2 regions of the Streptomyces sp. NPDC087215 genome follow, and region 1 is predicted to be linked to the other one. Evidence: riboswitches for the same ligand, from Rfam matches in the RefSeq annotation. Region 1 holds a riboswitch; the other holds the start of a gene.
What was found. Region 1 has a riboswitch for cyclic di-AMP ahead of ACIO92_RS30085 (LysM peptidoglycan-binding domain-containing protein). Riboswitches for the same ligand answer to the same signal wherever they lie in the genome.

Region 1 (3,355 bases):
CGGCCGTGGAGGAGCGTGAGCTGCGGGAACTGGAGCGGCGGGGCCGCCGCTACCGGGGGAGCGGGCCTCCCGAACCGCTCGGGGGCCGGACGGTCCTGGTCGTCGACGACGGGCTCGCCACCGGGGCCACCGCCCTCGCGGCCTGCCGGGTGGTACGGGCCGGGGGCGCCGCCCGGATCGTCCTCGCGGTCCCGGTCGCCCCGCGCGACTGGACGGCCCGGCTGGGCGGCGAGGCCGACGAGACGGTGAGCGTCCGCACACCGGACCCGTTCTTCGCGATCGGACGGTTCTACCGGGACTTCTCGCAGACCCCGGACACCGAGGTGATCGCGTGCCTGGAGCGGAACCGGGCCGCGCGGGGGCGGGCGGCCAGGGGCGCGGACGGTCGGACGGTCCGGGACGCGGACGCTGCGGCGGCCGTTCCGGGCGGGGGCGGGCCCGTGGCGCGGGACGTCCGCGTCCCGTTCCCCGGCGGCGAGCTGCCAGGACGGCTCGTGGTGCCCGAGGGCGCCACCGGCGTCGTGCTCTTCGCCCACGGCAGCGGCAGCGGCAGGCACAGCCCCCGCAACCGCGCCGTCGCGGCGGCGCTGAACCGGGCCGGGCTCGGCACGCTCCTGTTCGACCTGCTCACCGAGGCCGAGGCGGCCGACCGGGCGCTGGTCTTCGACGCGCCGCTGCTCGCCGGGCGGCTGGCCGGGGCCACGGAGTGGCTGGCAGGGGACCCGGCGGGCGCCGGACTGCCGCTCGGGTACTTCGGGGCGAGCACCGGGGCCGCCGCCGCGCTGTGGGCGGCGGGCGATCCCGCCTCCCGGGTGGCCGCCGTCGTCTCGCGGGGCGGTCGGCCGGACCTCGCCGCGAGACGGCTGGGACTGGTGCGCGCCCCGACGCTGCTGGTCGTGGGCGGCCGTGACGCACGGGTCGTCGAGCTGAACCGGCGGGCCCGGTCGCTGCTGCGCTGCGAGAACGGGCTCGCCCTGGTGCCGGGCGCCGGTCACCTCTTCGAGGAGCCGGGCGCCCTGGAGGAGGTGGCCGAGCTCGCCACCTCCTGGTTCACCGGGCACCTGCGGGATCAGTAGGCCCCGTTGACGTTGTCGATGGAGCCGTAGCGGTCGGCCGCGTAGTTGCAGGCGGCGGTGATGTTGGCGACCGGGTCGTACAGGTCCACGGGAGTGCCCGGCACGTGGTAGGCGAGGAAGGTCGGCTCGATGACCTGGAGCAGCCCCTTGGAGGGCGTGCCCGCCACCGCGTTGGAGTCCCAGAGGTTGATGGCCCGGGGGTTGCCGGAGGACTCGCGCATCACATTGCGGAGGATGCCGTCGTACGAGCCGGGGATGCCGTGCCGGGCCATGACGTCCAGGGACTCCCGGATCCAGCCGTCGAGGTTGTCGGTGTACTGGACGGCGGCGATCGGGACGGCCTTCAGGGCGACGGTGGCGGCGGAGGAGACCGCCCCGGTGGCGGAGGCGCCGGTGCCGGTGGCCACGGCGGGGACGGCCCGGCTCTCGGAACGGTTCGCCCGTTCGGCGGAGTCGGACGCCTTCCGCGCCTGTGCGGGGGCGGCCTTCGCGGAAATCCGATGAATCGTCAGTTCAAGGCCGGGGTGAATGAGTGACGGATTGTCACCCACGGCGTTCTTGTTGATCCGGTAAAGGTCTTCCCAGCCGCCCTGAATTCCCTTCTTCTGGGCGATGAGGGAAAGGGAGTCACCGCTGACGACCGTGTAGGTGCGGGCGGCGGCGGGGGCGGCCGGGGCCTTCGCGGGGGCGGCGGGGGCGGCTGCCGGGGCGGCGACGGCGGTGCGGGCGACGGTTTCCTGGACTCCGGAAACGGGCGCGGCACCGGCCATGGCGGGGGCGATCAGGGGCAGGGCCAGGGCGGCTCCACCTGTGCTGATCAGCGCCCAGCCACGGGAGACGGAGCGGCGGGGGCGGCGGTGCTTGCTCTGTGCGGGCATGGCGGATTCCTCTCCGGCGCCTGCGGGGTGAGCTGTCGGGTTCGGACGGGAGATGTCCGGCCGCGCGCACGCGGCTGCACCCCGAGCCGCCCCGGATTCCCGGGTCGGCGTATTCGTGGGTCCCCCGCTCCTGCCGTCGGGTGAAAAGGGGAAGTATTTCGAACGGTGGCAGGATTCGGCGATCCGCTCGAATGCAGGTGACCGTAGGGCAGCCATACGGTGCGGAACAAGAGGATCAGTGCGGAGAAATGCGGAAAGGATCACGGAATTCTGATTGTTCAAGATCGAACGCGGCCGGGGCGGGCGGGGAATTCCTTGCCCGGTACGGGCCCTGAGCCCTCGGCCTCCCGGTTCACCGCAAGGAGAGTGAGTCGCGTCACGCGGAAGCGGATGTCCCGATATGGTGCTTAGTTCCGTTAATAGGGAAGTGCGACATAAGGACTAGTCGCCACGACGGGCATTCAATGTCAAAAGTCGCAAAACGGGCATTTGACATGAAAGATGAGGGTGATCCCGACCGAGGAGCCCCCGGATGCCACCCACCGCCCCCCAGCTCAGCCCCGACGACCTCGACCGCGAGGCCGCCGCCCTCCATGACAGCGACGCCTGGCAGCGGATTGTCGAGGAGTGGACCGCCGCCGTGCCCGCCGCGACCCCTTCCGCTTCTCCGGCCCTGACCCCGACGGCGTCCCCGATCCCGATCCCGACCCTGACCGTGTCCCCGGCCCCGGCCCCGGCCCCGGCCCCGGCCCCGGCCCCGGCCCCGGCCCCGGCCGTGTCCCCGGCCCCGCTTCCGCTGGCGCCCGTGCCCGGCCCGCCGCCCGCTCGCGTGCCCGTCCTCGCGCCCCCGCCCGCACCCGGCGAGGACGCGGACCCCGAGGCGTGGCGGCGGCTGCTCACCGTCCCGGTGGACCGGCTCGTCGCCGACGCGCTCGGCACCCTGCCCCCGCCCCCGCCCGTCGAGCGCCGCCTCCCCGGTCGGATCGGAGCCGTCCTCCCCGACCGGCTGCACGCCTGGCGCCGGATCGGCAGCCCGGAGCTGCGCCCCTCGGTCCACCTCGGCTACGCCCGCCTCGTCCTGACGGAGTGGGGCTGGCAGAACACCCCGTACCGGCTGCGTGACGCCCGGGGTGCCCGGTGCGTGTGCGGCGCCCTGCTCGCCGCCCACCGCCTGGGATACGGCGGCGGGGCGACCATGAACGAGGCGGCGGCCTGGATCATGACCGAACTGCGCTCGCGCGGATGGCACGAGCTGATCGGGCCGTGGAACCGGGCCCCCGGCCGCACGGCGGGCGACGCGGTGGCCCTGCTCGACGCCACGATCCGCCGCGCCGCGCTCGCCGGGCGCTGAGCCGCCCCGGATCAGCCGCTGACGCTCGGTGCCCCGGTCTCGATGTGTCC
Region 2 (3,355 bases), on a different contig from region 1:
CCCCGCCCGAGTACACGGCCTCGCCGCTGTTCTCCGCCGCCCCGCTGATCGCCGCGCCCTTCTTCTCCACCCTGACGACCCTGCTCACCGGGATCGCCGCCGTCCTGGCCTCCGCCGGGCTCCACCTCTACAACGACACCGCGAGCCGTATCCCGGCCCTCACCGAGACCCTGACCGTCGCCACGGTCTCCGCGCTCGCCCTCCTCATCAACCGGGTCGTGCGCCGCAGCGGCGAGCGGCTCGCCTCGGCGCGGGTCATCGCCGAGACCGTGCAGCGGGCCGTGCTCCCGACGCCCGCCGAGCGGATCGGAGGACTCCAGTGCGCGGCCCGGTACGAGGCGGCGCACGCGGGCGCGTTCATCGGCGGCGACCTGTACGCCGTCCAGGACACCCCCTACGGGGTGCGGCTGGTGGTGGGGGACGTCCGTGGCAAGGGGCTGGAGGCGGTCGAGGCCGTCGCCGTGATCATCGGGGCCTTCCGGGAGGCGGCCGAGCAGGAACGGAACCTGGAGGGCGTGGCCCGCCGTCTCGAAGGGGCGCTGGCCCGGGAGGGCATCCGGAGAGAGGGCATCGACGCCTTCGAGGGGTTCACCACCGCCGTCCTCGCCGAGATCCCGCGCGGGGACGGCGGAGGCACCTTCGACGGTTTCGTACGGACGGTCAACCGGGGGCATCCGCCGCCGCTGCTGCTGCACGGGGACGGGCGCCTCGACCTCCTGGAGCCGTCCGAGCCCGCGCTGCCCCTCGGCATGGGCGATCTGGCGAGTTGGCCCGACCGGGCCGAGGCGCGGCCCTTCCCGCCGGGCGCGACCCTGCTCTTCCACACCGACGGCCTCTCGGAGGCGCGGAACGCGGAGGGCGTCTTCTACGACCCGGGGGCGCGCCTGCTGGGCCGGATCTTCCCGGGCCCCGAGGAACTCCTCGACGCGCTGGTGGACGACGTACGCCTGCACACGGGCGGCGGATCGACGGACGACATGGCCCTGCTCGCGGTGAGCCGCCCGGCGGCGGGGCAGCCGGCGAGGCGGCGGACGATACCGGTGGTGCCGCCGGGCAGACCCGGTCACCGGCTGTAGTCACCGGGTGTCGCTGCGATAACAATTGACATAACGTCAGATCTCGTCGCCCGTGCCGGTCTCCACCGAAGCGCGGCCAACTCGCCCGATTCCCCCTCATTCCTGTTAATGATCAAGAGGGACAGCTTGGAATCGAGCACCCCTGTCTATTAACGTTCGATAACGCAGCGCGGTCGTCCCAGCCGTCGCAAGAGGCGGCACCGTGCGCACGCGCCGAATCCCGAAAGGGAACCGGGGAACCACCACTTGGGGTGAATCGGGCCCTTCGCACCCGTGCGACCGGCCCGTAGGAGACCTTCCTGCTCCGAACCCGTCAGCTAACCCGGTAGGCGAGAAGGAAGGAAAGGAGCGCGCCCCCGTGGCGTCCCACACTCCCGTACCCGAAACCCCCTTCGACGCCTTCGGCGGTGGCTCGGCTCCCGCCGCCCCCGGGACCGAGTGGAACCCGACCGAGGACACCCTCCGCGCCCAGAACCGCTCCGGCGGCCGGCACCGGGTCGTCAAGCAGCGCTCCAACTTCGCCCGTTCCTCCACGGTCCTCGGCGTCGGCGTCATCGCCGCGGTCGGCGCGGGCGGCCTCGCCACCGCGCAGGAGAAGCCGAAGGTCGCGATATCCCTGCCGGACCTCCCGGACGCCCACGACCTCCCCCTCGTCGGCGACCTCCTCCCCGAGGAGGACCACGAGACGGTCCCCGTCGCCCGTGCCAACCCGCACCCGCTGACCGCCTCCTACGCCTCCCTCGACGAGAAGCCGGGCGCCACCACCGCCGTACGGGCCGAGCGGACCGTCACGGCCGCGAGCGCCACCGGCGACGCGGGCGAGGCCCTGCGCGCCCGCATCCTCCAGCAGGCCGAACAGCAGCAGGTCTCCGCCGTCGCCGCCGAGAAGGCCGCAGTGGAGAAGGCGGCGGCCGAGAAGGCGGCGGCGGAGGCGCAGACCAAGGCCGAGGCCGCGAAGAAGGCGGTCGCCGAGGCGGAGGCGAAGGCCAGGGCGAAGGCGGAGGCGGAGGCGAAGGCCGAGGCGGAAGCCGCCGCCAAGGCCAAGGAGGAGGCCGAGCGCCTCGCCCGGCTCGCCGCGAGCTACTCGCTGCCGGTCTCCTCGTACACCCTCACCGCCACCTACATGCAGTCCGGCTCGATGTGGTCCTCCGGCCAGCACACCGGCCTCGACTTCGCCGCCCCCACCGGGACCCCGGTCAAGGCGGTGCACGGCGGCACCATCAAGTCGGCGGGCTGGTCCGGCTCGTACGGCTACCGGATCGTCCTGGAACTGCCCGACGGCAGCGAGGTCTGGTACTGCCACCTCTCGTCCATGACGGTCGGTGCGGGCCAGTCCGTCGGCACCGGCGAGACCATCGGCCGCGTCGGCGCCACCGGCAACGTCACCGGCGCCCACCTCCACATGGAGGTCCACACCCCCGGCGGCGCGGGCGTCGACCCGGCCTCCTGGCTCCGCTCCAAGGGCCTGTCGCTCTGACCGCGCCCCCGTCCCGGAACGCTCCGGGACGGGACCGGGTCCTCCCCTACGGGCCGGAGCCCTCCCTTACGGGGCCCACCCTGATGGGGCCGGAATACTCCGGGCGAAGCGGAAGTTGAGCGTCCCATGACTTCTCTCCGCCCGCTGGGCAGTTCCGACCTGCGCGTCTTCCCGCTCGCCCTCGGCGGCAACGTCTTCGGCTGGACCGCCGACGAAGCGCAGTCCTTCGCGGTCCTCGACGCCTACGCGGCGGCGGGCGGCAACTTCGTCGACTCGGCCGACGCCTACTCCGCCTGGGCCGAAGGCAACGAGGGCGGCGAGTCCGAGACGGTCATCGGCCGCTGGCTCGCCTCCCGGGGCAACCGCGACGACATCGTCGTCGCCACCAAGGTCGGCGCCCACCCGCGCTTCAAGGGCCTCTCCGCGACCACCATCAAGGCGGGCGCCGAGGCGTCCCTGCGCCGCCTCGGCACCGACCGCGTCGACCTCTACTACACCCACTTCGACGACGAGACGGTCCCCGTGGAGGAGATCGTCACCGCTCTCGACCAGCTCGTGAAGGAGGGCAAGGTGCGGGCCGTCGCCGCCTCCAACATCTCCCCGGAGCGGCTGCGCGCCTCCCTCGACTTCGCCGAGTCCGAGGGCCTCACCCGGTACGTGGCCCTCCAGCCGCACTACAACCTGGTCTCCCGCGACACCTACGAGGGCCCCCTCCTGGAGACCGTCGAGCGGGCCGGGCTCTCCGCCGTCCCGTACTACGGCCTCGCCGCGGGCTTCCTCACCGGCAAGTACCGCCCCGGCG

Region 2: another riboswitch for cyclic di-AMP. It lies ahead of ACIO92_RS09495 (M23 family metallopeptidase); the one in region 1 lies ahead of ACIO92_RS30085 (LysM peptidoglycan-binding domain-containing protein).

The regions. Positions count from the first base shown of each region.
Region 1 is NZ_JBIUZD010000017.1:58,472-61,826, reverse strand. It holds gene ACIO92_RS30090 (phosphoribosyltransferase family protein) at 1-1,076, shown strand, start outside; gene ACIO92_RS30085 (LysM peptidoglycan-binding domain-containing protein) at 1,070-1,954, opposite strand; cyclic di-AMP (ydaO/yuaA leader) riboswitch at 1,959-2,145, opposite strand; gene ACIO92_RS30080 (hypothetical protein) at 2,487-3,305, shown strand; gene ACIO92_RS30075 (phosphocholine-specific phospholipase C) at 3,317-3,355, opposite strand, start outside.
Region 2 is NZ_JBIUZD010000003.1:23,001-26,355, reverse strand. It holds gene ACIO92_RS09500 (PP2C family protein-serine/threonine phosphatase) at 1-1,076, shown strand, start outside; cyclic di-AMP (ydaO/yuaA leader) riboswitch at 1,278-1,423, shown strand; gene ACIO92_RS09495 (M23 family metallopeptidase) at 1,435-2,553, shown strand; gene ACIO92_RS09490 (aldo/keto reductase) at 2,680-3,355, shown strand, end outside.